Regions from separate parts of the Streptomyces sp. NPDC002044 genome, predicted to be linked through region 2. Evidence: predicted binding sites of a transcription regulator. Region 2 holds the regulator's gene; the other holds the start of a gene.
The links. Region 2 encodes HrcA, which represses chaperone genes, less so after heat shock. Its sites were predicted from a motif close to TTNGCACTCNGNNNNNCNGAGTGCNAA; they were not measured.
Positions count from the first base shown of each region.

Region 1: groL (chaperonin GroEL) is a predicted target of HrcA. The motif match lies at 1,707-1,733, and genes of this name have one in related genera.

Region 1 covers NZ_JBEOXU010000013.1:62,300-76,435, reverse strand. The annotation lists gene thrC (threonine synthase) at 1-562, shown strand, start outside; gene ABT106_RS05950 (MoaD/ThiS family protein) at 597-875, shown strand; gene ABT106_RS05945 (cold-shock protein) at 1,306-1,515, shown strand; gene groL (chaperonin GroEL) at 1,899-3,521, shown strand; gene ABT106_RS05935 (GNAT family N-acetyltransferase) at 3,629-4,054, opposite strand; gene ABT106_RS05930 (Uma2 family endonuclease) at 4,123-4,701, opposite strand; gene ABT106_RS05925 (phosphoribosylanthranilate isomerase) at 4,865-5,482, shown strand; gene ABT106_RS05920 (LamG domain-containing protein) at 5,621-6,289, shown strand; gene ABT106_RS05915 (serine/threonine-protein kinase) at 6,369-8,003, opposite strand; gene ABT106_RS05910 (protease inhibitor I9 family protein) at 8,100-8,447, opposite strand; gene ABT106_RS05905 (GNAT family N-acetyltransferase) at 8,649-9,236, opposite strand; gene ABT106_RS05900 (lipase family protein) at 9,431-10,750, shown strand; gene ABT106_RS05895 (PTS transporter subunit EIIC) at 10,812-12,341, opposite strand; gene murQ (N-acetylmuramic acid 6-phosphate etherase) at 12,406-13,329, opposite strand; gene ABT106_RS05885 (MurR/RpiR family transcriptional regulator) at 13,340-14,136, opposite strand, start outside.
Region 2 covers NZ_JBEOXU010000014.1:25,997-40,132, forward strand. The annotation lists gene ABT106_RS06095 (carbohydrate kinase family protein) at 186-1,283, opposite strand; gene ABT106_RS06100 (hypothetical protein) at 1,616-1,768, shown strand; gene ABT106_RS06105 (ribonuclease Z) at 1,765-2,673, opposite strand; gene ABT106_RS06110 (histidine triad nucleotide-binding protein) at 2,677-3,036, opposite strand; gene ABT106_RS06115 (16S rRNA (uracil(1498)-N(3))-methyltransferase) at 3,142-3,885, opposite strand; gene ABT106_RS06120 (nitronate monooxygenase) at 3,882-4,973, opposite strand; gene dnaJ (molecular chaperone DnaJ) at 5,129-6,262, opposite strand; gene hrcA (heat-inducible transcriptional repressor HrcA) at 6,263-7,279, opposite strand; gene ABT106_RS06135 (MBL fold metallo-hydrolase) at 7,439-8,164, shown strand; gene ABT106_RS06140 (DUF3097 domain-containing protein) at 8,193-8,993, shown strand; gene hemW (radical SAM family heme chaperone HemW) at 9,087-10,319, opposite strand; gene ABT106_RS06150 (AMP-dependent synthetase/ligase) at 10,412-12,304, opposite strand; gene lepA (translation elongation factor 4) at 12,530-14,136, opposite strand, start outside.

The DNA.
Region 1 (14,136 bases), on a different contig from region 2:
GCAGCTCGGCTGGCAGCTGCCCGACCAGCTGGTCATCCCGATCGCCTCCGGCTCGCAGCTCACGAAGATCGACAAGGGGCTGCAGGAGCTCATCAGGCTGGGCCTGGTCGAGGACAAGCCGTACAAGATCTTCGGTGCCCAGGCCGAGGGCTGCTCCCCGGTCTCGACCGCCTTCAAGGCCGGCCACGACGTGGTCCGCCCGCAGAAGCCGAACACCATCGCCAAGTCCCTGGCGATCGGCAACCCGGCGGACGGTCCGTACGTCCTGGACATCGCGCGGCGCACCGGCGGCTTCGTCGACGACGTCAACGACGAGCAGGTCGTCGAGGCCATCAAGATCCTGGCGCAGACCGAGGGCATCTTCGCCGAGACCGCGGGCGGCGTGACCGTCGGCGTCACGAAGAAGCTCATCGAGGCCGGGCACCTCGACCCGGCGCTGACCACCGTCATCCTGAACACCGGGGACGGCCTCAAGACCCTGGAGGCGGTGGCCGCGGACAGCGGGCAGACCGCCACCATCCGCCCGAGCCTGGACGCCTTCCGCGCCGCCGGGCTGGTCTGAACCTCCCCTCGCACACCGGAAAGGCAGTAGCGCCATGAGCGTCAACGTCCGCATCCCCACCATCCTGCGCACCTACACCGGCGGCAAGGCCGAGGTCTCCGCCGAGGGCGCGAACCTGGCCGAGGTCATCGAGTCGCTGGAGCAGAGCCACCCGGGCATCGCCGCCCGCGTCCTGGACGACCAGGGCAAGCTCCGCCGCTTCGTGAACGTCTACGTGAACGACGACGACGTGCGCTTCGAGGGCGGCCTGGAGGCCGTCACCCCGGACGGCGCCGGCGTCTCGATCATCCCGGCCGTCGCGGGCGGCTGCTGACCGGCCGTGCGGCCGGCCGCCCGCGCGGGGACACCCCGCGCGCGGTGACGCGACACACCGAAATTGCCCCTTCCGCCAATAAGCGGAGGGGGCAATTCTGCTTGATTGGGCGCGGTAAGGTTGGGGAAGTCCCCTCCGCTGTTCTTGCCCGCCGCATATGAACGGGCCGCGTGAGGGTCGACATCGGGTCAATGTGCGTGTGCGGTATGGGGCTTTGGCGAAAGATGCCGGGCCCGAGTTGCCCTGGAGTATGCCAAATTTTCACTCTTTTTCAATGTTTCCTAGTGGCCTGAATTCTCGTCGGATCGACCTGTTGCAGACAGCATCGGCGCGGATACATTCAGCCTCGGTCGACGCGTTCCGACGCAAGTTCTGACCCGGGATCGCGAAGTGCGTTCCTGCGCAAGGGCCAGTAATAGGGGAGTTAGGCATGGCTCAGGGCACCGTCAAGTGGTTCAACGCGGAGAAGGGCTACGGCTTCATCGCGGTCGACGGTGGCGCGGATGTGTTCGTCCACTACAGCGCCATCCAGATGGACGGTTACCGCACCCTTGAAGAGGGTCAGCGGGTCGAGTTCGAGATCTCGCAGGGCCAGAAGGGGCCGCAGGCGGACATGGTCAAGCTCGCGGCCGCCGGCTAGTCCCCACGCGATCGGCCACCGACGCGTACGTACGGCGGGCCCGGCAGGACCGGAGTGCGGCGGGACCGGAGCACGGCGTACGAGGCACAACGAGGGGCCCACATCCTGGACAAGGGATGTGGGCCCCTCGTGCGTCCGGCCCGCACGGCCCGTGCGGCGCCTGCCTCTTCCCGGGGTGTTGACCGAAGCCGCTTGCACTCGAGGGGGCCGAGTGCTAATCATTGGCGTTAGCACTCTCCCGGTGAGAGTGCTACTAAAACGAGGACCGGGTCGGTGAGGCCCACAGTGTCCGGCGGGAAGGAACCGCCGGATGCTCAGGCCGTCCGTCGCGGGCGCGGGCGCGGTCCGGAGCAATCCACCCCTGTCCGGGAGGACCACTTCAGATGGCCAAGATCATTGCGTTCAACGAGGAGGCCCGGCGCGGTCTCGAGCGTGGGATGAACCAGCTCGCCGACGCCGTCAAGGTCACCCTTGGCCCCAAGGGTCGCAACGTCGTCCTTGAGAAGAAGTGGGGCGCCCCCACGATCACCAACGATGGTGTCTCCATCGCCAAGGAGATCGAGCTCGAGGACCCGTACGAGAAGATCGGCGCCGAGCTGGTCAAGGAAGTCGCCAAGAAGACGGACGACGTCGCCGGCGACGGTACGACCACCGCCACCGTGCTCGCCCAGGCACTCGTCCGCGAGGGCCTGCGCAACGTAGCCGCCGGCGCCAACCCGATGGCCCTCAAGCGTGGTATCGAGAAGGCCGTCGAGGCCGTCTCCGCCGCCCTGCTCGCCCAGGCCAAGGATGTCGAGACCAAGGAGCAGATCGCCTCCACGGCCTCCATCTCCGCCGCCGACACCCAGATCGGCGAGCTCATCGCCGAGGCGATGGACAAGGTCGGCAAGGAAGGCGTCATCACGGTCGAGGAGTCCCAGACCTTCGGCCTGGAGCTCGAGCTCACCGAGGGCATGCGCTTCGACAAGGGCTACATCTCGGCGTACTTCGCCACCGACATGGAGCGCATGGAGTCGTCGCTCGACGACCCGTACATCCTGATCGTCAACTCCAAGATCGGCTCGGTCAAGGACCTGCTGCCGCTCCTGGAGAAGGTCATGCAGTCCGGCAAGCCGCTGCTGATCATCGCCGAGGACGTCGAGGGCGAGGCCCTGTCGACCCTGGTCGTCAACAAGATCCGTGGCACCTTCAAGTCCGTCGCCGTCAAGGCTCCGGGCTTCGGCGACCGCCGCAAGGCCATGCTCGGTGACATCGCCATCCTCACGGGCGGCACGGTCATCTCCGAGGAGGTCGGCCTCAAGCTGGAGAACGCCGGTCTCGACCTGCTGGGCCGCGCCCGCAAGGTCGTCATCACCAAGGACGAGACCACCATCGTCGACGGTGCCGGCGACAGCGACCAGGTCGCCGGTCGCGTCAACCAGATCCGCGCCGAGATCGAGAACTCCGACTCGGACTACGACCGCGAGAAGCTCCAGGAGCGCCTCGCGAAGCTGGCCGGCGGCGTGGCCGTCATCAAGGCCGGCGCCGCGACCGAGGTCGAGCTCAAGGAGCGCAAGCACCGCATCGAGGACGCCGTTCGCAACGCGAAGGCGGCCGTCGAGGAGGGCATCGTCGCCGGTGGCGGCGTGGCCCTGCTGCAGGCCTCCGCGGTCTTCGAGAAGCTGGAGCTCACGGGTGACGAGGCGACCGGCGCTGCCGCCGTCAAGCTCGCCCTGGAAGCCCCGCTGAAGCAGATCGCCGTCAACGCCGGCCTCGAGGGTGGCGTCGTCGTGGAGAAGGTCCGCAACCTGACCCCGGGCTGGGGTCTGAACGCGGCCACCGGCGAGTACGTCGACCTCATCGCCGAGGGCATCATCGACCCGGCGAAGGTCACGCGCTCCGCGCTGCAGAACGCCGCGTCGATCGCCGCGCTGTTCCTGACGACCGAGGCCGTCATCGCCGACAAGCCCGAGAAGGCCGGTGCCCCCGCGGGCGGCGGCATGCCGGGTGGTGACATGGACTTCTGATCGGCCCCGGCTGATCGGCTGTTCTCGAACGAGGGCGGCACCCCCCGCGGGGGGTGCCGCCCTCGGGCGTTCTCCCGGCCGCCGGAGCACGGGACGGGGTCGGCCGGTCAGAGCTGCTTGAGGAAGTACACGTCCTCGTGGCCGCCCGGGAAGCCCGGGACGCGGGCCGTCTCCACGTAGCCGTGGCGGGCGTAGAAGGCCGGGGCCTGGAAGGTGAAGGACGAGACGAGGAGGCTGGCGCAGCCCCGCCGGCGGGCCTCGTCCTCGGCGGCGGCCAGCAGCCTGCCGCCCCAGCCGTCGCCCCTGCTGTCCTCGCGGACCCAGGTCATGCCGATGCCGGCCCGGTCGCCCCAGCTCCAGCCGCTCAGCCCGGCGACGAGCGCGCCGTCCGCGTCCGTGACCCGGACGGTGAACTCGGACTGCCGGAGTCCTTCCGTCGCCGCCCGGTTGAAGGCGTCCAGCTCCTCGCTGAGCCGCGCGTCGAGCCCGGCGTCCGCGCCGCCTGTGGTGATCTCCACCCCGTTGTCGTTCATCGCACCATTCTGCGGCCCGCGCCCGCGCCGCCACGAACGGATTCCGGGGTCCGCCGGGGCGCCCGTGGTCAGAACCCGGACGAGTCGATGACGCAGCCGAACGGTTCCGGTACGTGGAGGGGCTCGCCGAAGGACACCGTGGTGCGGGAGCGGTAGCCGTGCGGGGAGGGGGCCGAGAAGCAGGTGATCTCCGAGCCCTGCATGTCGATGACCAGGCAGACCGGCACGAGCAGGCCGTAGACGTCGAGCTTGTCGGTCCGGTCCGCGTCCTTCGTGGAGACGGAGGTGAACTCCCCGACCAGGGACAGCGCCGCCCCGTCCGCGTGGCGGCCGTCCGCTTCGAAGGCCGCTTCGTCGGCGACGAAGAGGTCGGGACCGTAGGCGCGACCGGCCGAGGGAAAGCGGAACAGGAAGGGGGAGGTCTCCGCGATGTGCCCGTCCGGAGCCTCTGCCTCCAGCTGTCGGCGCAGGGCACGCGTGGGGCGGACGTAGCGCAGCTTGGACCACGGTGACACGACGATCTTCCCCCGGATGATCTCCGCCCTGAAGCCGTCTGGCGTGTTCATCTCCTCGACGGTGCGCAGGAGGCTCTCGAAGGTCGGAGGTGCCGACAGCGTGGTGTCTATCGGTGTGGCCCGTTCGGTCATGGCGGTCACCGTGGTCCTCCGCATCGCGTGCGTGCTGTGCCGGGCCGGGGCCCGGGTCTCAGATCAGGCTAGCGCCGGGGCCGGGGCCGGGGCCGGGGCCGGGGCCGTGCCCGGTCCTCGGGACGGAGTGCCGCGGGACGGGCGGGTTTGGTTGACTCGGGGGATGAGCGAGAGCAGCGCACCCTTCGTCAAGATCTGCGGCCTGAAGAACGCGCGCGACGTCGAGGCGGCCGTGGCCGCGGGGGCGGGGGCCGTCGGGTTCGTGTTCGCCCCGGGCAGCCCGCGTACGGTCGACGCCGCGACCGCGCGCGCCCTCGCGGCGGAGGTGCCGCCGGGGGTGCTCACCGTCGGGGTGTTCCGGGGGCAGTCGGTGGCGGAGGTCGCCCGGTTCACCGAGGAGAGCGGCGTACGGGGCGTCCAGCTGCACGGCGAGGAGGGCCCCGAGGACTTCGCGGCGCTGCGGGCCGGGGGCCGGACCCTGCTGCGGGCCACCGCGGAGCACGTCCGTCGGTGCGGGGAGTACGGCGAGGACCTGCTGCTGATCGACGCACCGGACCCGGGCTCCGGCAAGCCCTGGAACTGGGGTTCCGAGGAGTTCACGGCGCCGGAGGGCCGCTGGCTGCTGGCGGGCGGGCTGACGCCCGGCAACGTCCGGGAGGCCCTGGAGACCACGGGCGCGTGGGGCGTGGACGTGTCCAGCGGGGTCGAGGGGGAGCGCGGAGTGAAGTCCCCGGCGCTCATCCGGGCCTTCGTGCGCGCGGCGCACGCCTCTGCTCGCTGAACGCGTTCGTGCGATTACTCTCAGCGAGAACCGGAGGTTCGGCCGGTTTCCGGCGGGCAAAGCACAGTCATGCTCTCGGACACGCTCGGATGGCTGCGGCGCCTGACAAGCCGCCTCGTTCCTGAGGGCGGTGGAGGCGTGCCCGTGTTCGCGCCGCGCCGCACTCCCGTCTTCACCGCCGACTTCGCCTCCACCTCCCAGTGGGTCGCCGGCCGCTCGTGGGCGTATCCCGGCGGCGGTCCGGTCAACCCGGGCGACAACAAGCTGGACCACCTCGTCGCCGACCCCGCCTACAGCCGCGGCGGGGTCTTCCGGGCGACCCTGCGCCCCGACGGCAACTGGGACGCCGGCCTCCTCACCACCGAGGGCAGCGACGGCGGCTTCATGGCGCGCACCGGCGACGTGCTGGAGGCCCGGGTGAGGCTGCCGGTGGAGCGCGGGGCCTGGCCCGCGATCTGGACCTGGCGGGACGGCGGGCAGGAGATCGACGTCTTCGAGTACCACCCCGACAACCCGGACCTGCTGGAGCTGTCCAACCACGTCCGCGAGGGCCACCGCTACCACCGCGACCCGTCGGTGCGGCCCGGCGGGTGGGTCGACCTGAAGGTCGAGTTCGGGAGGAACTCGGTCGTCTGGTGGGTGAACGGCGCCCGCGTGTTCAGCGACGGCCGGGGCGTCGGCCGGAACTGGCGCGCGTACCTCATCGTCAACCTCTCGGTCTGCGCCGGGCGTTACCACCCGGCGCCGGACCCGGGGGCCACGGAGATGTCGTACGAGGTGTCGGAACTGCGCGTGTACCGGCGTTAGGGGGTCGCCTCCCAGGGCAGCGGGCAGCGGGCAGCGGGCAGTGGCTCAGGCCGGTCGGTCCTGTCCCGCCCCCGCTCCGTCAGGACGCGGGCCAGACCGTCATGTCCGCGGTCACCCAGTCCGGCAGGCCCTTCAGCCGCACGACCGACTTGACCTGGATCACCAGCAGCGCGATGTCCCCCGACGGGTGCTTGACGCAGAACTCGCTCCCGGCCGCCGCCGCGGCGAGGGTGACGCTGCGCGATTCGACCTCTCGGAGGGCGAAACGGCACGTGTCGAGGGAGCCGCGCGGTTCGCCCAGGAGCAGGGCGATCACGCTGGAGTCGCTCTCCAGGGCGCAGGTGGTCCGGGTGCAGGCCAGGCGGAGGTCCCCGGTGCGGTCCTCGCGCCGGACCGGCTCCCTGAAGCTGACGGAGTCCTCCCCCTCCCCCAGGCGGACCATGGGGTACGGGCGGGGCGCGGGCGTCCTGGGCGCCTCGGGCGTGCTCGGCGCGGACGGTTCGGGGGCGGCTCCCTTCGCCGTGCCGCCGGTCGCCGCGCCGGAGACCGCCCCCGGTGCGGTCCGCGCGGCCGCGCGGTCGCGCAGCCGGTCCGCGCCGTCCATGACCATCCAGCCCAGGCCCGCCAGCAGGACCGCCCAGGCCGTCACCGCCGCGCCGACGATCAGCGCGGTACGCCGCCCGCGCCGGCGCCGTTCCTGCGGCCCGGGCGGCGCCGGTGCGGGCGCGGGCGGCGGGGGCGATCCCGGCTCCGGGCGGGTTCCGGACCGTCCGGCCACCGGTGTCGTCCGCACCGGGGTGGGGTGGTGGAGCGGGCCGGGGGTCACCACCTCCGGCCCCGTCACCTCCCGCCAGACGGCCGGTCCGCCGCCCGCGTCCGCGTCCCCTCCCAGGCGCTGCCGGCACCACGCCACGATCTCCGCCGGGGTGGCCCGATCCGCCGGATCGGGGGCCAGGCATCGCGCGAGCAGCGGGCGCAGCGGTTCCGGAAGCAGGGACAGGTCGGGGTCGGAGTGGACGATCCGGAACAGCACGCTCATGGAGGGGCCGTCGCCGTACAGGGGCCGGCCCAGTGCCGCGAACGCCGCCGTCTGCCCCAGTGCGAACACGTCGGTAGCCGCCGTGACCTCGCCCTCCGACGCCTGCTCGGGAGCCATGTACTGGGGCGTGCCGATGGCGGAGTGCGTGGCCGTGCCCGTGGTGGTGCCCGAGGCCAGTGAGATGCCGAAGTCGATGACCCGGGGCCCGTCGGCGGCGAGGAGGACGTTCGAGGGCTTCAGGTCGCGGTGCACGATGCCCGCACCGTGGATGGCCTGCAGGGCCTCGGCCACGCCCGCCATGAGCCACAGCACCGCGGCCACGGGCAGGGGGCCGCTCCGGGCGACCGCCTGCGAGAGCGAGGGGCCGGGTACGTACAGGGTGGCCAGCCAGGGCGGCACCCCGTCCGCCTCGGCGTCGATCAGCTCGGCGGTGTACGCGCCCCGGACCCGCCGGGCCGCCTCGACCTCGCGGCGGAACCGCCGCTTGAACGCCGGGTCCTCGGCCAGCTCGGGCCGGACCACCTTGATGGCCACCGGGCGGCCGCCCTGGGTGTGCGACAGGTAGACCCGGCCCATGCCGCCCGCGCCGATCCGGGCCGCGAGGCGGTAGCCGGCCACGGTCCGCGGATCGTCCGCCAGCAGTGGCCGGAACACTTCGGTCGTGACGTCGTCCACAGGTCCCCCCGGTCCCCCGACCAACCGGTGGGTTGATCCACACAACCCTAAGGGAGCTGCCGGGGAGCGGAGTTGCGGGGCCGTCCCCAGGGGCGGTCAGCCGGCGGTGCCGTCCGCGGACGCGGTGCCGTCCGCCTCGACGGACCGTACGACGGAACGCGTCGCCCGGAGGTCCTCGACCTGTTCGGGGGAGAGACGGGCGGCGAAGCCGTTCAGGGCGTCGCGGTACACGTGGATCGGGGTGATCCCGTAGGCCCCGGCGACGGTGGCCGGGTCGAGTGCCGGATGGACGGTGACGATGTACGTGGGGTGGTCGGCGGCCGGAGCGGCCGCGCTGGTCTCCGGTACGGGGAGGGGCGTGGCGGCGGCCGCGGGCAGGACGGCCACGGCGGCCAGGACGGCGGCGGCCAGGGGCACGGTGGCCCGGCTCAGGGGGTTGCGCATGGGGCCGAGGGCATCACGCCGGGCGGGGCCGGTCAACGACCGCCCGGGGTGCGGCGGGGGCACGGGGAGCGCACCGCCCGTGCGCCCCCGGGGTGGCGGAGGACCGTACGGGTGATCCTGCCCGGGCGGCTGATCCTGTCCGGGCGGCCCGGACCGTACGGGCCGGGGGCGGCCCGGAGCGGCCCCCGGCGGCGTGCCCGCTCAGTCGGTGCGCAGGCGGGCGTGCAGGTGCTCGTCGTGCCAGCCGTCGGCGTGCAGGAGCGCGCCGCGCATGACGCCCTCCAGGGGGAATCCGGCGCGGAGGGCGACGACGCAGGACGCCGGGTTGCGCACGGAGTGGGTGATGCGCAGGCGGTGCAAGCCGAGGGTCTCGAAGGCCCAGCGGCTGACCAGGTCGGTGGCCCGCGCCATGACCCCGACGCCGCGGCCGGCGGGCAGCAGCCAGTACAGGAACTCGGCGCTGCCGCCCGCGAGATCCACGTCCCCCAGGCCGACCAGGCCGAACGCCTGGCCGCCCTGGGCGGGTGCCACCGCCCAGAGCACGCCCTCCTCGGCCTGCCGGCGGGCCTCCCAGCGGGCGATCCGCGCCACGGCTCCGGCCTCGTCGAGCAGGCTGGGGCGGTTCCAGAACCGGATGTCCGGGTCGTGGCACGCCTCGACGAGGGCGGGCGCGTCGTACGCGTTCCAGGGGCGCAGGTGCAGTCCGCCGGTACCCGGGAGGTAGAACTCCGGCTGGGGCAGGGCGGCCAGTCGGCCCGTGGGGACCACAGGGGGTATCGCGTCGCTCATGAGCGCATCCTGCCGGACCCGCGGGGCCGGACGGGAATCGAGCGGGGCGGGCGGCGGGAGGGGTGGCCGAAGGACTCCGCATCCGGTTCAACCGGCCTGCGACACATACGAACTGAAAGGTCATCATGTGTGACAAATCACATCATCTTTCCTAGTCTCTGCTCCTGCATCGAGTGCGGGTGAAGGGACATCGGATGAGACGACGGGTATCGGCGATCATCGCGGCCGCCACGGCCGCGGTGCTCGCCCTGGGCTTCGGCGGCCCCGTGGCGGCGGCCGCGGACGAGGACGGTCCGGGCGGCGGCAAGGGCGGCCGGGTCGAGTGCGCGCCGGGCGTGCCCGTCGGACCGCACGGCGAGCGGTTCTACACCCCGCCGTCGCCGCTGCCCGAGGGCACCCACGGGGACCTGATCTGGGCGCGGAAGGTCTCCGCGCCGGACGGGGCCCGCGCCTGCCGGATCCTGTACCTGTCGACCCTCGGCGACGGCAGCCCCGTCGCGGTGTCCGGCATCGTCGCCTGGCCGGACCGGCACGCGCCGAAGCAGGGCCGCAACGTCGTGGCCTGGGCGCACGGGACGGTCGGCGGGCCGCGCATGTGCGCGCCGTCGGCGGTGCCGGACCCGGCGGTCGACCTGATCGACTACTTCACGTACGACAGCCCGTACGGCATCGACGTCGGCGTGCCGGCACTGACGGACTTCCTCGCGGCGGGCGACGTCGTGGTCGGCACCGACTACCAGGGGCTGGGCACGCCCGGCGTCCACCAGTACGTGGTCGGCGCCACCGAGTCGAACAACGTCCTGGACTCGGTCCGGGCGGCCCGCCGGATCGGGGCGGCCCGCGCCAACGACAAGGCGGCCGTGCTGGGCTGGTCCCAGGGCGGCGGGGCGGCCCTGTTCGTCGGCCAGAACGCGCCCTCCTACACCCCCGAGACGAAGCTGGTCGGCGTGGCCGCGCTGGCGCCCGCCGCCGACCTCGGCCCGGAGTTCCGCGGCCTGGTCCGCCCCGGCCCGACCGACGCGACGTCCCCGTCGCACCAGGCGGCCCTGCGGATCAACGTCTACCGGGGTTTCCTGGCGGCGTACCCGGAGCTGAAGGCCGAGGACGTCCTCAAGCCGGCCGGGCTGGACGCGCTGGCGGGCGACGGGGTGGCGTGCATCGAGCACTTCTCGGACGTCATCCAGAACAACGTGGGCAACACCGGGCAGCTCGACACCCTCTTCAAGGGGCTGCTGGAGGTGCCGGAGACCTGGCACCGGCGGTTCCACGAGAACACCCCGGGCTACGTGACGACCGTGGCGCCGGTGCTGGTCATGCAGGGGACCGCGGACACCGTCATCAACCCGTACTCGACCACCGACTACGTGAAACGGGCCTGCGCCTTCGACCAGCCGGTGCAGTACACGACGTACCAGGGGGCGACCCACCAGACGATCCCCTTCGTCGCCGAGCGGGAGTACCTGACCTGGATCGCCGACCGCTTCGCGGGCCGGCCGGCACCGGACAACTGCTGACGCGTCGGGCAGACGGCGGGAGCACCCCGGCAGGGGTGCTCCCGCCGCCGTCGGTGCGGGGTCAGGCCAGGGCCGGCTGCTTGTCGGGGTCGGTGCCGGAGCCGGTGCCCGGGGTGGGCGGGGCGGGTTCCGGGGCGGTGTCGAGGTCGGCCAGCATCTGCCGCGTGAAGCCGAAGAAGTAGGTCGCGGCGAAGCCCACCAGGTAGCCGACCGCCAGGCCGCCCGCGTAGATCGCGAGGGTGGCGCCCAGGCCCGACGTGCCGTCCAGGAGCGGGAAGAGGGCCCAGCCCGAGGGGCCGATGGCGGTCGAGCCGAAGCCCACGCCCAGCTGGTTGAAGAGGCCGACGAAGGCCCCGCCGGCCGCGCCGCCGACGCAGGCGGTGACGAAGGGGCGGCCCAGCGGCAGCGAGACGCCGTAGATCAGCGGCTCGCCGACGCCCAGGAACCCGGCCGGGAGCGCGGACTTGATGGTGGCGCGCAGCGAGCCGTTGTGCGGGAGCTTGTAGTAGACGGCGATGGCCGCGCCGACCTGGCCCGCACCCGCCATGGCGAGGATGGGCAGCAGGACGGTGTACCCGGACTGCTCGATGAGCGTGGTGTGGATGGGGATCAGGGCCTGGTGCAGGCCCAGCATCACCAGCGGCAGGAACAGCCCGCCCAGGACCAGCCCGGCGAAGGCGCCGCCGGTGGCGAGGAGCCAGTCGGCGAAGGTGCCGATGGCGGTGGAGGCTTCACCGGCGAGGAACATCAGGCCGAAGAGGGTGACCAGGCCCGAGATGAGGACCGTGAGGGTCGGCGTGACCAGGACGTCCAGCGCCTCGGGGACCCACCTGCGGCACCACTTCTCGACGTACACGGCGAGCAGGGCCGCGGCGAGCGCGCCGAGGACGCCGCCCTGGCCGGGCTTGAGCTCCAGCCCGAAGGCGGCGACCTTCGCGACGCCGGGGAAGACGATGATCGCGGCGACGGCGCCGCCCAGGATCGGCGTACCGCCGAACTCCTTGGCCGTGTTGTAGCCGACGAACACCGCGATGAGCGACATGAAGCCGGAGGCGATGGCGGCGAGGGCCGGGACCAGGGCGGGCAGCCAGCCCAGGTTCGTCAGCAGGCCGTTCAGGCCCGCGATGACGCCGCAGCCGATCAGGGCCGGGATGAGCGGTACGAAGATGTTCGCGATGCGCCGCAGGAACAGCTTGAAGGGGGTGGCGTTCCGGGCCTTGCGGGCCTGCTTCAGCGCCGCGCCCTGCGAGGCCAGTTCACCGGCCGTGACGGGGTGGCCGCCGGCGGGCGCGGGGGCGGACGCCGCCGGTGCCGCGGCCGCCGCGGCCGAGCGGCCCTCCGCGACGAGGGCCTCGAACTCCGGGGTGACCCGGGCGACGGTGCCCGGTCCCAGCACGATCTGGTAGGTGTCGTCCTCGACCACGCCCAGGACGGCCGGGACGGCCTTGAGGGCCTCCTCCTGGACCAGGCTCCGGTCGCGCAGGCCGATGCGCAGGCGGGTCATGCAGTGCGCGATCGAGGTGATGTTGTCCGGGCCGCCGACCAGAGGAAGGATCGCGGCGGCTGTGGCGCGGTTCTTGTCAGTGGACATGCTGGGGATCGCCTTGCGTCGGGGGGTACGGGCGGGGGCGGGGCGGGGTGCGGGCCGGGGGCGTTCAGGAGGCCGCGGCGAGTGCGGCGCGCAGGTGGCCCCGCGAGGAGGCGAGCAGCTCGGCGGCCTTGGGGCCGTCGACGCCGCCGAGGACGACGAGGATGGCGTTCTTCACCTCGCCGCCGGTGGCCGTCAGCGCGGCCTCGATCTCCTCGTCGGGCGCGCCGGTGGCCAGGGCCACGATGCGGCGGGCGCGGGCGCGCAGCTTCTCGTTGGAGGAGCGCATGTCGACCATCAGGTTCCCGTACGTCTTCCCGAGCCGGATCATCGTCACCGTCGAGATCAGGTTGAGGACGAGCTTCTGCGCGGTACCGGCCTTCAGCCGGGTCGATCCGGTGAGCAGTTCGGGCCCCACGACCACCTCGATGCCGTGCTCGGCGGCCGCGGCGAGCGCCGAGCCCGCGTTGCAGGACAGCCCGAGGGTGAGCGCGCCGCGCGTACGGGCGAACTCGACGGCGCCGATCGCGTACGGGGTGCGCCCGGAGGCGGAGACGCCGACCACGGTGTCGTCGGGGCCCAGCTCCAGCGCGGCGAGGTCCTCGGCGGCCAGCTCGCGGGAGTCCTCGGCGCCCTCGACGGCCTGGACCATGGCGGAGGGGCCGCCCGCGATCAGCCCGACGACCTCCGCCGGGTCGGTGTTGAAGGTGGGCGGGCACTCGCTGGCGTCCAGCACGCCCATCCGGCCCGCGGTGCCGGCGCCCGCGTAGACGAGCCGGCCGCCGCGCGCCATCCGCTCGGCGATCGCGTCGACCGCGGCGGCGATCTCCGGCAGCCGCGAGGCGACGGCGGCCGGGACGGTGGCGTCCTCGGCGTTCATCAGGCGGGCGATCTCCAGGGTGGACAGCCGGTCGACCTCGGCCAGTTCGGGGCGGAACGCCTCGGTGGTCAGGGTCTCCAGCTGGGCGCGAAGGGCTGCGTACGCGGTCATGGTCGGGCTCCTAGCGGGCGGTGCTGCTGCGCTTGCCGGTCGGTACGGACGTCTGGTGGCGGGGGGCGAGCGCCTCGTACGAGGCGGCGAGGGCGGGGGCGGCGGTCTCGTACGTCCGCTGCGCCACGCCGACGAACAGGCAGTCGACGACGAGGAGCTGGCTGGTCCGGCTGGACATGGCGGCCGGGCGCAGCTGGGTCTCGCGGGCGGCCGAGGTGGCCAGGACGTGGTCGGCGTAGTGGGCGACGGGGGCGTTGGAGCGGCCGGTCAGCGCGATGGTGGTGGCGCCGCGCTCGAAGGCCGTGCGGAGGGGCTCGATGACGTCGCCCGTGGAGCCGGAGTGGGTGACGGCGACGGCGACGTCGCCGGGGCGCAGCAGGACGGCGTTGGTGAGGGCGAGGTGGGTGTCCTGGTGGGCGTGGGCGATCAGGCCGATGCGGAGCAGCTTCTGGGCGAGGTCCTGGCCGACGAGGGCGGAGGCGCCGACGCCGTAGATGTCGATGCGCCGGGCGGTCGCGAGGGCGGTGACGGCGCCGGCCAGCTGGGTCAGGTCGAGTCCGGCGGCGGTGTCGGCGAGGGTCTGCGCCTCCTCGTGGGCCAGCTTGGCGACGACGTCCGCGAGGGGGTCGTCGACGGCTATGTCGACGGTGACGGCGGGCGCGGCGCCGGACTCCTGCTGTGCGGCGAGCGCGGCCAGCGCGAGGCGCAGGTCGCGGTAGCCGGGGTAGCCGAGGAGGCGGGCGGTGCGGACGACGGTGGCCTCGCTGGTGCCGGTGTGCCCGGCGAGGGCGGAGACGGTGAGCTGCG
Region 2 (14,136 bases):
CGATCGACGGCCTCGGACTACCAAGCCTACGTCTCCGGCCCGCCTTCCCCGAGGGGTTTTACGCCCGCCGGGGCCGCCGGAACCGGGCGCACCCCCGCGGTCCCGGCTCCGGGGCCGGGAGCGGCGGCCGGCCGGGCCTCCCGCGGGCGAGCCCCGCCGGCCGGAGGGGACCTCGGCGGCACGGCCTACGCGGAGTGCCGGAAGCCGATCGTCGGCACCGCGCGGCGCCGCGCCGCCGGGGTCGAGCCCGGCGGCATCAGCTCGTCCAGGAACGCGTACCGGCCGCGCAGCCCGTCCGGCGCGGCGTGCCACCAGTGGGCGACCTCCGGCCAGCCGGGGGCCGACAGGGAGCCGCCGAACTCCTGGACCGACAGCGCCGCCGTCAGCCCGGCGAAGGCCAGCCGGTCCGCCAGCGGCCAGCCCGCCAGGGTCCCGGTGACGAAGCCCGCCACGTACACGTCCCCGGCTCCCGTCGGGTCCAGCGCCTCGACCGCGATCCCCGGGACCTGGGCGGTCTCCCCGGTGCGGCCGTCCACGGCGTACGAGCCCTCCGCGCCCATCGTCACCACCGCGATCGGCACCTTCTCGGCGAGCGCCCGGGCCGCCGCCCGCGGGCAGTCGGTCCGCGTGTAGCGCATCGCCTCGCCCGCGTTCGGCAGGAAGGCTTCGCAGTGCTCCAGGTCGGCCAGTGCCCCCAGGTCCCAGCGGCCGCTCTCGTCCCAGCCCACGTCCGCGAAGACCCGCGAGCCGCGCCGCGCGGCCTCGCCGATCCATCCCTCGCCGTGGCCCGGTCCCAGCGAGGCCACGGCCGCGCGGGCCCTCGGCGGGCACTGGGGGAAGGGGCCGGGGCCGGCCGGCGGCGGGGCCTCGTGGCCGTGCGAGACCATCGTGCGCTCGCCCTCGTAGGCCATCGAGACCGTGACCGGGCTGTGCCAGCCGGGGACGGTCCGGGACATCGACAGGTCGATGGCCTCGCCCTGTTCGAGCGCGTCCCAGCAGTACTCGCCGTAGTGGTCGTCCCCGAACGCCGCGGCCAGCGAGGTGCGCAGGCCGAGCCGGGCGAGGGCGGTCGCCATGTTGGCGACGCCGCCGGGGCTGGAACCCATGCCGCGCGCCCAGGACTCCGTACCGCGCACCGGGGCCGAGTCGAGGCCGGTGAAGATGATGTCGAGGAAGACGGTTCCGGTCAGGAAGACGTCGCAGCCGGGTTCCTCGGGGTCGCGCACCGGACCGAGCGGATCCACGGCGGCTGAGAGGCTGTCGAAGCTGTCCCGACTGGTCACGGTGTGCTCCCCGTTGTTCTGGAAGGGTCGTTTCTGCGTGCGGGCGTTCAGTGGAAAGCTGCCAGCCCTGCCCGTGCCGGACAGCAGCAAAACCCAGTGTGGCGCAGATCACCACAGGAAGGCTCTTCTCCTCAACTCCGGCCCCTTGATAGACAGGGGCCCCGCTCACTCTGCGGCGCCTCCCACGCACCTCCCGGCACACCCGTGCAGCACCGCGCCTCCGCGCCCTCCGCCGTCTGGCCCCTCGTGGCCCACGGGCCGCGCCCGGCCGCCCGGACCGGGCTGCTGCTCGCGGTGGCCGGCAGGCCGGGCTGTCGGAGGTCACCCTCGGCGTGGCCTTCGCCGTGGCGCTGGGCGCGGGCCCGCTCGGGCTGACGGCGGCGGTCCTGGCGGCCGGTGTGGGTGCTCCGTCGGGCGCGGCGGCGCGGGTGGGCGCCGCGGAGCTGGGGGCCGGGGCGTGGAGCGCGACGCTTCGCCAGGGCTAAGGCGCCCGCTTGGGGACCGGTACGCGGATCAGGTCCGCCGCCACCGTCAGCTCCCCCTCGAACCCCGCGGCCCGGGCCTGCCGTTCGAACTCCGAGGGGTCCGGGTACCGCTGCGAGAAGTGCGTCAGCACCAGGTGCCGTACGCCCGCCTCACGCGCCACACCGGCCGCCTGGCCCGCGGTGAGGTGGCCGTGGTCGACCGCCAGCCGGACGTCCTCGTCGAGGAAGGTCGACTCGATCACCAGCATGTCGCAGCCGTCGGCGAGCTCCGTCACCCCGTCGCACAGCCTGGTGTCCATGACGAAGGCGAACCGCTGCCCGGGCCTGGCCTCGCTGACCTCGTCCAGGGTGACCTCGCCGAGGCGCCCGTCCCGCTGGATCCGGCCCACGTCGGGCCCCTTGACGCCGTGCCGCGCGAGCAGCTCCGGCACCATGCGGCGCCCGTCCGGCTCGGTCAGCCGGTACCCGAAGGACTCCACCGGGTGCGAGAGCAGCCGTGCCTCCAGGGTGTACGGGGCCTCACCCGTCAGGACCCCGTCCCGTGCCACCGGCTCCTCGCGCAGGTCCACCGTCTCCCGGTAGGCCGTCGCGTACCGCAGCCGGTCGAAGAACTTCTGCCCCGAGGCCGGGTAGTGCGCGGTGACCGGGTGCGGGACCCGGTCCAGGTTGATGCGCTGGATCACCCCGGCCAGCCCGAGGCTGTGGTCGCCGTGGAAGTGCGTGACGCAGATCCGGTGGATGTCGTGCGCGGCGACCCCGGCGCGGAGCATCTGGCGCTGGGTGCCCTCGCCCGGGTCGAAGAGGATGCCCTCGCCGTCCCAGCGCAGCAGGTAGCCGTTGTGGTTGCGGTGGCGGGTGGGCACCTGGCTGGCGGTGCCCAGCACCACGAACTCTCGTGCGGACACGGTCTATCCGGGGGGCCACTCGAGGCCGCGCCCGCCGAGGACGTGCGCGTGCGCGTGGAAGACGGTCTGGCCGGCGCCGGCGCCGGTGTTGAAGACGATCCGGTAGCCCTGGCCGTCGACCTTCTCGTCCGCCGCCACCTGCCCGGCCTCGCGCAGCAGGTCGGCGGCGATGCCCGGCTCGGCGGCGGCGAGCGAGGCGGCGTCCGGGTAGTGGACCTTGGGAATGACGAGCACGTGCGTGGGCGCCTTCGGGCTGATGTCCCGGAAGGCGATGGTCGTCTCGGTCTCCCGGACGACGGTCGCCGGGATGTCCCCCGTGGCGATCTTGCAGAACAGGCAGTCGGCCTGCGGTTCCCCGGCCATTGGTACGCCTTCCGTGACGGTGATCGGTCCGGGCATCGTATCCAGCCCGGCCCCGGTCACGCCGGGCGCCCGTTCAGGGCCGGCGCCCCGGCGCCACCGGCCCGTTCAGGACCAGCGCCCCGTCCGCGCCAGCAGCACCGCGGTCGCGGCGGTGCCCGCCGTGGAGGTGCGCAGGACCGAGCGGCCCAGCCGGTACGGGTGGGCTCCGACGGCGGCGAACGCCGCCAGCTCGTCCGGGGAGACCCCGCCCTCCGGGCCGACCACCAGGACGACGGAGCCCGCCGCGGGCAGGGCCGCCGAGGCCAGGGCCTGCGAGGGGGTGTCGCGGTCCTCGTGGAGGACCATCGCCAGGTCGGCGCCGGCCAGCAGGGCGGCGACCTGCTTGGTGGACAGGGCCTCGGCCACCTCCGGGAAGCGGACGCGGCGGGACTGCTTGCCCGCCTCCCGCGCCGTGGACCGCCACTTGGCCAGGGACTTGGCGCCGCGGTCGCCGCGCCACTGGGTGACGCAGCGCGAGGACTGCCACGGCACGATCGCGTCGACGCCGGTCTCGGTCATGGTCTCGACGGCCAGCTCGCCCCGGTCCCCCTTGGGGAGCGCCTGGACCACGGTGATCCGTACGGCCGGTTCGGGTTCCTCGAAGACCCCGGAGACCGCCACGACGAGCCGGTCCTTGCCCTCCGCGGCCTTGACCGCGCCCTGCGCCCAGCGGCCGCGGCCGTCCGTGAGGACCACCTCCTCGCCCGGGTTGAGCCGCTTCACGGACACCGCGTGCCGGCCCTCGGGGCCGTCCAGGACGAACTCCGTCCCCGCGGGGACCTCTTCGACCACGAACACCGGGGCCGTCATGACACGCTCCTCATCTGCCTTGCCTTCAACGTGTTCTGTGCTTCGGCCAGTTCGGCGGCGAGCACCTCCACCAGCTGCCCGGCCGGCAGCGTCCGCGCCAGCCGGTGCCCCTGGCCGGCCCACAGGGCCATGCCCTGCGGATCGCCGGCCGCGGCGGCCGCCTTGCGCAGCCCCGAGGTCAGGTGGTGGACCTGCGGGTAGGCGGCCGGGGCATACGGTCCGTGCTCGCGCATGAAGCGGTTGACCAACCCCCTCGCCGGCCGCCCGGAGAAGGCGCGGGTCAGTTCGGTCCGTACGAAGAGCGGGTCCGTCAGCGCCTTCTTGTGCAGCGGATGCGCCCCCGACTCGGGGCAGGCGAGGAAGGCCGTCCCGAGCTGGGCCGACTCGGCTCCCGCCGCGAGCAGCGCCGCGACCTGCGAGCCCCGCATCAGGCCGCCCGACGCGATGATCGGGAGGGCCACGGATTCCCGTACCTGCGCCACCAGCGCGAGCAGTCCGACGGCCGCGGTGCCGTCGGCCTGCGGGTCGTCGCGGTGGGTGCCCTGGTGGCCGCCGGCTTCCACGCCCTGGACGCAGACCGCGTCGGCGCCCACCTCCTGAGCGCCGCGGGCCTCCTCGACCGAGGTCACGGTGACGACGGTGTACGTGCCGGCCTTGCGCAGCGCGGTGAGCGCCGCGCCGGAGGGCCGGCCGAAGGTGAAGGAGACGACGGGGACCGGGTCCTCCAGGAGGATGGCGAGCTTGGCGTCGTAGCCGTCGTCGGAGGTGCCCATGATGTCCTCGGCGGCGAGGGAGATGCCGTACCAGTTGGCCTCGCCGGCCAGCTGGCCCCGGTACGCCTCGACGGCGGCCGGGTCCACGTGGCCGGTCTGCGGCAGGAAGAGGTTGACGCCGAACGGGCGCCGGGTGAGGGCGCGCAGCTGCTTGATCTCCTGGTACATGCCGTCGGCGGTCTTGTACCCGCCGGCCAGAAAGCCCAGTCCGCCCGCTTCGCACACGGCTGCGGCGAGCGGAGGGCACGAGGCGCCGCCCGCCATGGGAGCCTGCACGATCGGGTACGGAGAAAGACCGTTCGGTGCGGTGGACATGGACTGCATCGTGCCATGTCCCGCTCATCGCACCGAATCACGGCTTTCGCCTGGCATAGTCCGCATCCGGCCCGGGAGCGCCCTGTACGGGCAGGATGCGCGGAGCCCGGCCGGGGTGTTCCCGGGCCGGGCTCGTACGCGTGCCCGCGGGCCGTTCAGCGGCCGTTGAAGGCGTCCTTCAGGCGGCTGAACAGGCCCTGCTGACCCGGCGCGAACTGGCCCGTGGGCCGCTCCTCGCCGCGCAGCTTCGCCAGCTGGCGCAGCAGTTCCTCCTGCTGGGCGTCCAGCTTGTTCGGAGTGGTGACCTCGACGTGCACGATGAGGTCGCCGCGCCCGCCGCCGCGCAGGTGCGTGACGCCGCGCCCGTGCAGCGGGATCGCCTGCCCGGACTGGGTGCCGGGCCGGATGTCGATCTCCTCCAGGCCGTCCAGCGTCTCCAGCGGGCACTTCGTGCCCAGGGAGGCCGCCGTCATCGGGATGGTGACCGTGCAGTGCAGGTCGTCCCCGCGGCGCTGGAACGTCGAGTGCGGCAGTTCGTGGATCTCCACGTACAGGTCGCCGGCGGGGCCGCCGCCGGGGCCGACCTCGCCCTCGCCCGCGAGCTGGATGCGGGTGCCGTTCTCGACGCCCGCCGGGATCTTGACCGTGAGGCTGCGGCGGGACCGGACCCGGCCGTCGCCCGCGCACTCGGGGCACGGGGTCGGGACGACGGTGCCGAAGCCCTGGCACTGCGGGCAGGGGCGCGAGGTCATGACCTGGCCCAGGAAGGACCGGGTGACCTGCGAGACCTCACCGCGGCCGCGGCACATGTCACACGTCTGCGCCGAGGTGCCGGGGGCGGCGCCCTCACCGGAGCAGGTCGTGCAGACGACGGCCGTGTCGACCTGGATGTCCTTGGTGGTCCCGAAGGCCGCCTCGTCCAGTTCCAGGTCGAGACGGATCATGGCGTCCTGGCCGCGGCGGGTCCGCGAGCGCGGGCCGCGCTGCTGACTCTGGCCGAAGAAGGCGTCCATGATGTCGGAGAAGTTGCCGAAGCCACCCGCACCGAATCCGCCCGCGCCGCCGCCCGAGGAGGACAGCGGGTCACCGCCGAGGTCGTAGACCTGCTTCTTCTGCGGGTCCGAGAGCACCTCGTACGCCGCGTTGATCTCCTTGAAACGCTCTTGCGTCTTGGGATCGGGGTTCACATCCGGGTGCAGCTCGCGCGCAAGCCGCCGGAATGCCTTCTTGATCTCGTCCTGGGAAGCGTCGCGGCGCACGCCGAGAACGGCGTAGTAGTCCGTGGCCACTTACGACTCCGCCAGGATCTGTCCGACGTAACGTGCCACTGCGCGTACCGCTCCCATCGTTCCGGGGTAATCCATGCGGGTCGGTCCGACCACGCCGAGTTTGGCGACGGATTCGCCGCCCGAACCGTAACCGACCGAGACGACCGACGTGGAGTTCAGCCCCTCGTAGGCGTTCTCGTGCCCGATCCGTACGGCCATTCCCGACTCACTGGCCTCGCCCAGCAGCTTGAGGAGCACGACCTGCTCCTCCAGCGCTTCGAGCACCGGCCTGATCGTCAGGGGAAAATCGTGTCCGAAGCGGGTGAGATTGGCGGTTCCGCCGATCATCAGCCGTTCCTCGGCTTCCTCGACCAGGGTTTCGAGGAGCGTCGCGAGCACGGTGGAGACCGTGGCGCGGTCGTCGGCCTCGAACGACTCGGGGAGGTCCTGGACGAGCGGGGGCACATCGGTGAAGCGGCGGCCGACGACCCGGCTGTTGAGCCGGGCCCGCAGGTCCGCGAGCGAGGTCTCCCCGAAGGGGGTCTGGCAGTCGATGAGCCGCTGCTCGACGCGCCCGGTGTCCGTGATCAGTACGAGCATCAGCCGGGCCGGGGCCAGCGACAGCAGCTCGACGTGACGCACGGTGGAACGCGTCAGCGAGGGGTACTGGACGACGGCGACCTGCCGGGTGAGCTGCGCGAGCAGCCGCACCGTACGGCCGACGACGTCGTCGAGGTCCACCGCGCCGTCGAGGAAGTTCTGGATGGCCCGGCGCTCGGGCGTCGACAGGGGTTTGACCCCCGCCAGCCGGTCGACGAAGAGCCGGTAGCCCTTGTCGGTGGGGATGCGGCCGGCGCTGGTGTGGGGCTGGGCGATGTAGCCCTCGTCCTCCAGCACGGCCATGTCGTTGCGCACGGTGGCGGGTGAGACGCCGAGCCGGTGCCGCTCGGTCAGCGCCTTGGAGCCGACCGGCTCCTCGGTCCCGACGTAGTCCTGGACGATGGCGCGCAGCACTTCGAGCCTGCGTTCACTGAGCATCGCGCACACCTCCAGCTGTGGTCCGTCGCCGTGTTCCGCCGGCGTTCGTTGGCATTCCGTTTGGCACTCTGGTCGTTCGAGTGCCAGAGATCCCCCGCCCAGTGTACGGCCGGGTAGTAAGACCCTGGCAAGGGTGGCCCGTCAGGGTAGCGTCGCCGCATGGACGTGGGATGGGAAGAGGCGGGCTGGGAACGGCTGACCGGACGGGCCGGACGGCGGCGTCTTCCGGTGTGGGACTGCACCGTGGGACTGGTGGTGGGGGACGAGTCGGTGCTCCTGATCGACCCCGGTTCGTGCCTGCGGGAGGGCGCGGAGATCCGTGCCGGGGCCGAGCGGCTGACGGGCCGCCGCGTGACCCATATCGCATTCACGCACGGGCATTTCGATCACGTTCTGGGCGCGGCGGCGTTCTCCGGGGCCGAGGTGTACGCCGCGGTCGGGCTGGACTCCGTCCTGGACGCCGGGCGGGAGACGCTGCGGCGGTCCGCGGTGCGGCACGGGTTGGCCTCGCCGGAGGCGGCGCAGGCCGTCGAGCTGCTGGTGCTCCCCCGGCACACGGTGTCGGGCGAGTGGACGCTGGAGCTGGGCGGGGTGCGGGTGCTGCTGGCCAACGTGGGGCCGGGGCACACCGGGCACGACCTGGCGGTGTTCGTCCCGGGCGAGCGCGAGACGGTCTTCTGCGGGGACCTGGTGGAGGAGTCGGGCGAGCCGCAGGCGGGCGACGACGCGGTGCCGGCCCGCTGGCCGGACGCCCTGGACCGGCTGCTGGCCCTGGGCGGTGACGACGCGCTGTACGTGCCGGGTCACGGAGCGGTGGTCGACGCGGCCTTCGTCCGTGCGCAACGCGCCACACTGGCCGCGCGTTTCGGCGTGTCGGAGGCGTGATCGCCGCGCCTCTCCTAGTGTCGGCCGGATGCGCGAGTACTCCCCCGACCTGACCCCGCAGTGGAAGCGCCCCAAGGCCGTGCCCGAGGTGGCGGCGGAGCCCGACCTGGTGGTCGAGGCCGCCGGTACGGACTTCTGCGGCGCGGTGGTGGGCTGCGAGGCGGGCACGGTGACCCTGGAGGACCGGTTCGGCAAGCGGCGGGTGTTCCCGATGGAACCCGCCGCGTTCCTGCTGGACGGCGCGGTGGTCACCCTGGTCCGCCCGCCGCGCGGCCCGGTGGCGCCGTCCCGTACGGCGTCGGGGTCGATCGCCGTCCCGGGGGCGCGGGCGCGGGTGGCGCGGGCCGGCCGGATCTACGTCGAGGGCCGGCACGACGCGGAGCTGGTGGAGCGGGTCTGGGGCGACGACCTGCGGATCGAGGGCGTGGTGGTGGAGTACCTGGAGGGGATCGACGACCTCCCGGCGATCGTGGCGGAGTTCGGGCCGGGCCCGGACGCCCGGCTCGGCATCCTCGTGGACCACCTGGTGCCGGGGTCGAAGGAGTCCCGCATCGCGGCCGCGGTGACCTCGCCGGACGTGCTGATCGCGGGCCACCCGTACGTGGACGTCTGGCAGGCGGTGAAGCCATCCGCGCTGGGCATCGCCGCGTGGCCGGTGGTGCCGCGCGGGCAGGACTGGAAGACGGGCGTCTGCCGGGCCCTGGGCTGGCCGGAGAACACCGGGGCCGCCTGGCAGCACATCCTGTCGCGGGTGACCTCGTACAAGGACCTGGAGCCGACGCTGCTGGGCCGCGTCGAGGAGCTGATCGACTTCGTGACGGCCCCCTGAGGCCCAGCGCCGCCCGCTTCTCCCGCCGTCCGCCCGTCCTGCCGCCGTCTGCCCGTCACCCGTCACGGCGCCCCTCACCCCGTACGGCGGGCGTCAGTCCACCAGGTCCCGGACCACCGCGTCGGCCAGCAGCCGTCCCCGCAGGGTCAGCACGGCCCGCCCGGCCGCGTACGGGCCCGGTTCCAGGAGTCCGTCCGCGAGGGCCTTCCCGGCCGCCGCGAGCCCCGCCGGGGCCAGCAGCGTCAGCGGGCAGCCGTCCTGCAGCCGCAGCTCCAGCAGGATGCGCTCGACCCGCCGGTCCTCCGGCGACAGCAGCTCGCGCCCGGCGCCCGGGGACCTGCCGCCCGCCAGTGCGGCGGCGTAGGCGCCGGGGTGCTTCACGTTCCACCAGCGGACGCCGCCGACGTGCGAGTGCGCGCCGGGGCCCGCGCCCCACCAGTCGGCTCCGCGCCAGTACAGCTCATTGTGCAGACAGCGGCCGGCTTCGGTGGTGGCCCAGTTCGACACCTCGTACCAGTGGTACCCGGCCCGCGTCATGACCTCGTCGGCGATCAGGTAGCGGTCGGCGTGCACGTCGTCGTCCGTCATCGGAACCTCGCCGCGGCGGATGCGGCGGGCGAGCTGCGTGCCCTCCTCGACGATGAGGGCGTACGCGCTGATGTGGTCCGGCCCGGCGCCGAGCGCGGCGGCCAGGGTGGCCCGCCAGTCCTCGTCCGACTCCCCCGGCGTGCCGTAGATCAGGTCGAGGTTGACGTGCTCGAAGCCCGCCGCCCGCGCCTCCGCGACGCACGCCTCGGGCCGCCCGGGCGTGTGGGTGCGGTCGAGGACCTTCAGGACGTGCTGCCGGGCGCTCTGCATGCCGAAGGAGACCCGGTTGAAGCCGCCGGCGCGCAGCTCGGCCAGGTACTCCGGGTTCACGGAGTCCGGATTGGCCTCGGTGGTGACCTCGGCGTCCTCGGCCAGGCCGAACTCGTCCCGGATCGCCGCGAGCATCCGTACGAGGTCCCGGGCCGGGAGCAGCGTGGGCGTGCCGCCGCCGACGAAGACGGTGCGGACGGCGCGGGGGTCGTCGCCGAGCACCTTGCGGGCGAGGCGGACCTCGTCGATCAGGGTGTCGGCGTAGTACTCCCGGGAGGCGAGGACGCCGCCGGTGCCGCGCAGCTCGGTGGCCGTGTAGGTGTTGAAGTCGCAGTACCCGCAGCGCGTGGCGCAGTACGGGACGTGCAGGTAGAAGCCGAGCGGCCGCTCGCCGGCGCCCGCCAGGGCGTGCGACGGCAGCGAGCCGTCTTCGGGCATGGGTTCACCGTCGGGCAGTGCGGAAGGCATGCGCCCATTGTCCCGCACCCGGCGCGCCTCCCGGGAACGGCGGGCGCGGCGGGGCGGGCCGATGCCCCGCCCCGCCGGTCCCGCGGCGGGTGCTACGCCTCGCGGGAGCCCTCGTACATCTCCTCGATCAGGTGCTTGAACTCACGCTCGACCACGGGCCGCTTCAGCTTCAGGCTCGGCGTGAGGTCGCCGTGCTCGACGTCCAGGTCCCGGGGCAGCAGCCGGAACTTCTTGACCGTCTGCCAGCGCTGGAGCCCCTCGTTGAGGGTCTGTACGTACGTCTCGATCAGCCGCGTCGTCTCCGGGGCGGCCACGACCTGCGCGTACGTCTTGCCTTCCAGCCCGTTCTCGGCGGCCCAGCCCAGGATGGCGGGTCCGTCGAGCGCGATGAGCGCCGAGCAGAAGTTCCGGTCCGCGCCGTGCACCACGATGCTCGACACGTACGGGCAGATCGCCTTGAACTGGCCCTCGACCTCGGCCGGGGCGACGTACTTGCCGCCCGAGGTCTTGATCAGGTCCTTCTTGCGGTCGGTGATCCGCAGGTAGCCGTCGGCCGACAGCTCGCCGATGTCCCCGGTGTGCAGCCAGCCGTCCGCCTCCAGCACCTCGGCGGTCTTCTCCGGGAGCCCGTGGTAGCCCTCCATGATGCCGGGGCCGCGCAGCAGGATCTCGCCGTCGTCGGCGATGCGGACCTCGGTGCCGGGGAGCGGCTTGCCGACGGTGCCGGTGCGGTATGCCTCGCCCGGGTTCACGAAGGAGGCGGCGCTGGACTCCGTGAGGCCGTAGCCCTCCAGGATGTGGATGCCCGCGCCGGCGAAGAAGTAGCCGATGTCGGGCGCCAGGGCCGCGGACCCGGAGACGGCGGCGCGCAGGTTGCCGCCGAAGGCTTCGCGGAGCTTGGAGTAGACGAGCGCGTCGGCGATCTTGTGTTTGGTGGTGAGGCCGAAGGGCGCGGTGGCGTTGCCGGTGCGCCGGAAGTTGTCCTGCGTGACCTTCGCGTACTCGCGGGCGACGCCGACCGCCCACTGGAAGATCTTGTACTTGGCCCCGCCGGCCGCCCGCGCCTTGGCGGCGACCCCGTTGTAGACCTTCTCGAAGATGCGCGGGACGGCCGCCATGTAGGTCGGCTGCACGATCGGCAGGTTCTCGATGATCTTGTCGATGCGTCCGTCGACGGCGGTGACGTGCCCGACCTCGATCTGGCCGGAGGTCAGGACCTTGCCGAAGACGTGGGCCAGCGGCAGCCACAGGTACTGGACGTCGTCCTTGGTGATCAGCCCGGTGGCCACGGTCGCCTTGGCCATGTACGACCAATTGTCGTGCGGCAGCCGCACGCCCTTGGGCCGGCCGGTGGTGCCGGAGGTGTAGATGAGGGTGGCGAGCTGGTCGGCGGTGATCGCCGCGATCCGCTCCTTCACCGCCCCGGGGTTCTCGGCGAGGTGCGCAGCACCGCGCTTCTCGAGGTCCGCGAGGGAGAGCACCCAGCCGTCCGGGTCCCCGTCGGCCGGGACGGCGTCGGCGGCCTCCAGGACGACGACGTGCGCCAGCCCGGGCAGGTCCGCGCGGTGCTGTCGCGCCTTGGCCAGCTGCTTGGCGTCCTCGGCGATCAGGACCCGGCTGGCCGAGTCGGCGAGGATGTACGCCGACTCCTCGGCGTTGGTGCTCGGGTACACGGTGGTGGTCGCGGCGCCCGCGCACATCACGCCGAGGTCGGCGAGGATCCATTCGACCCTGGTGTTGGAGGCGAGGGCGACACGGTCTTCCGCTTCGAGGCCGAGGGTGATCAGGCCGGCGGCGATGGAGAAGACACGCTCGGCCGCCTGGCCCCAGCTGAGCGACTTCCAGTCGTCGGGAGCGCCCTCGCCGCCGGCCGCGGGGACCGGGAACCGGTACGCCTCCGCGTCGGGCGTGGCGGCGACGCGCTCAAGGAAGAGGGCCGCCACGGTGGGCGGACGGTTCTCGATCAAGGTCTGTGTGTCGCTCACGACATCCTCCGGACCGGTCCACGCGGCAGTGCGTGGGCGTGGGGCGCTTGGGGGGCGCTTGGGACTGGCGGGTTTGAGACGCGCCGGTTAGTGACTGGCGAGTAACCATCGAGCAGTGATCAGACTAGAGGCCGCCAGGCCGGTGCGTAAGAGCCCGCGAGCGGCCGGTTCATAACGAAAGAGGCCCTCGCGCCTGAGCGTGAGGGCCTCGTTCCGTACCGGTCGCTACTTCTTCTTGCCGGAGGATTCGTCGCTGGACAGGACGGCGATGAAGGCCTCCTGCGGGACCTCCACGGAGCCGACCATCTTCATCCGCTTCTTGCCCTCCTTCTGCTTCTCCAGCAGCTTCCGCTTACGGGAGATGTCACCGCCGTAGCACTTGGCGAGGACGTCCTTGCGGATGGCGCGGATGGTCTCGCGGGCGATGACGCGGGAGCCGACGGCCGCCTGGATCGGGATCTCGAAGGCCTGCCGCGGGATGAGCTCGCGCAGCTTGGCGACCAGGCGCACGCCGTAGGCGTAGGCGGCGTCCTTGTGGCAGACGGCGGAGAACGCGTCGACCTTGTCGCCGTGCAGCAGGATGTCGACCTTGACCAGGCTGCCGGACTGCTCGCCGGTGGGCTCGTAGTCCAGGGAGGCGTAGCCGCGCGTCTTGGACTTCAGCTGGTCGAAGAAGTCGAAGACGATCTCCGCGAGCGGGAGGGTGTAGCGGATCTCGACGCGGTCCTCGGAGAGGTAGTCCATCCCGAGGAGGGTGCCGCGGCGCTGCTGGCAGAGCTCCATGATCGCGCCGATGAACTCGGAGGGCGCGAGCAGCGTGGCCCGGACGACCGGCTCGAACACGTCCGAGATCTTGCCCTCGGGGAACTCGCTCGGGTTGGTGACGGAGACTTCCTTGCCGTCTTCCAGGACGACCCGGTAGACGACGTTCGGCGCGGTGGCGATCAGGTCGAGACCGAACTCGCGCTCCAGGCGCTCGCGCACCACGTCCAGGTGGAGCAGGCCGAGGAAGCCGACGCGGAAGCCGAAGCCGAGCGCCGCCGAGGTCTCCGGCTCGTAGACCAGCGCGGCGTCGTTGAGCTGCAGCTTGTCCAGGGCCTCGCGCAGGTCCGGGTAGTCCGAGCCGTCGAGCGGGTACAGGCCCGAGAAGACCATGGGCCGCGGGTCCTTGTAGCCGCCGAGGGCCTCGGTCGCGCCGTTGTGCAGGCTGGTGATCGTGTCACCGACCTTGGACTGACGGACGTCCTTCACGCCGGTGATGATGTAGCCCACCTCGCCGACGCCGATGCCGTCGGCCGGGGTCATCTCCGGGGAGGAGACACCGATCTCCAGCAGCTCGTGGGTGGCGCCGGTGGACATCATGCGGATGCGCTCGCGCTTGTTGAGCTGGCCGTCGACCACACGCACGTAGGTGACCACGCCGCGGTACGAGTCGTAGACCGAGTCGAAGATCATCGCGCGGGCCGGGGCGTCCTTGGGGCCGACCGGGGCCGGGACCGTGGCGACGATCTTGTCGAGCAGCACGTCCACGCCGAGACCGGTCTTCGCCGAGACGCGCAGCACGTCCTCCGGCTGGCAGCCGACCAGGTTCGCGAGTTCCTCGGCGAACTTCTCCGGCTGGGCGGCCGGCAGGTCGATCTTGTTCAGGACCGGGACGATCGCGAGGTCCTTCTCCATCGCCAGGTACAGGTTGGCGAGGGTCTGGGCCTCGATGCCCTGGGCGGCGTCCACGAGGAGGACGGTGCCCTCGCACGCGGCGAGGGAGCGCGAGACCTCGTAGGTGAAGTCGACGTGCCCGGGGGTGTCGATCATGTTGAGGATGTGGGTGGTGC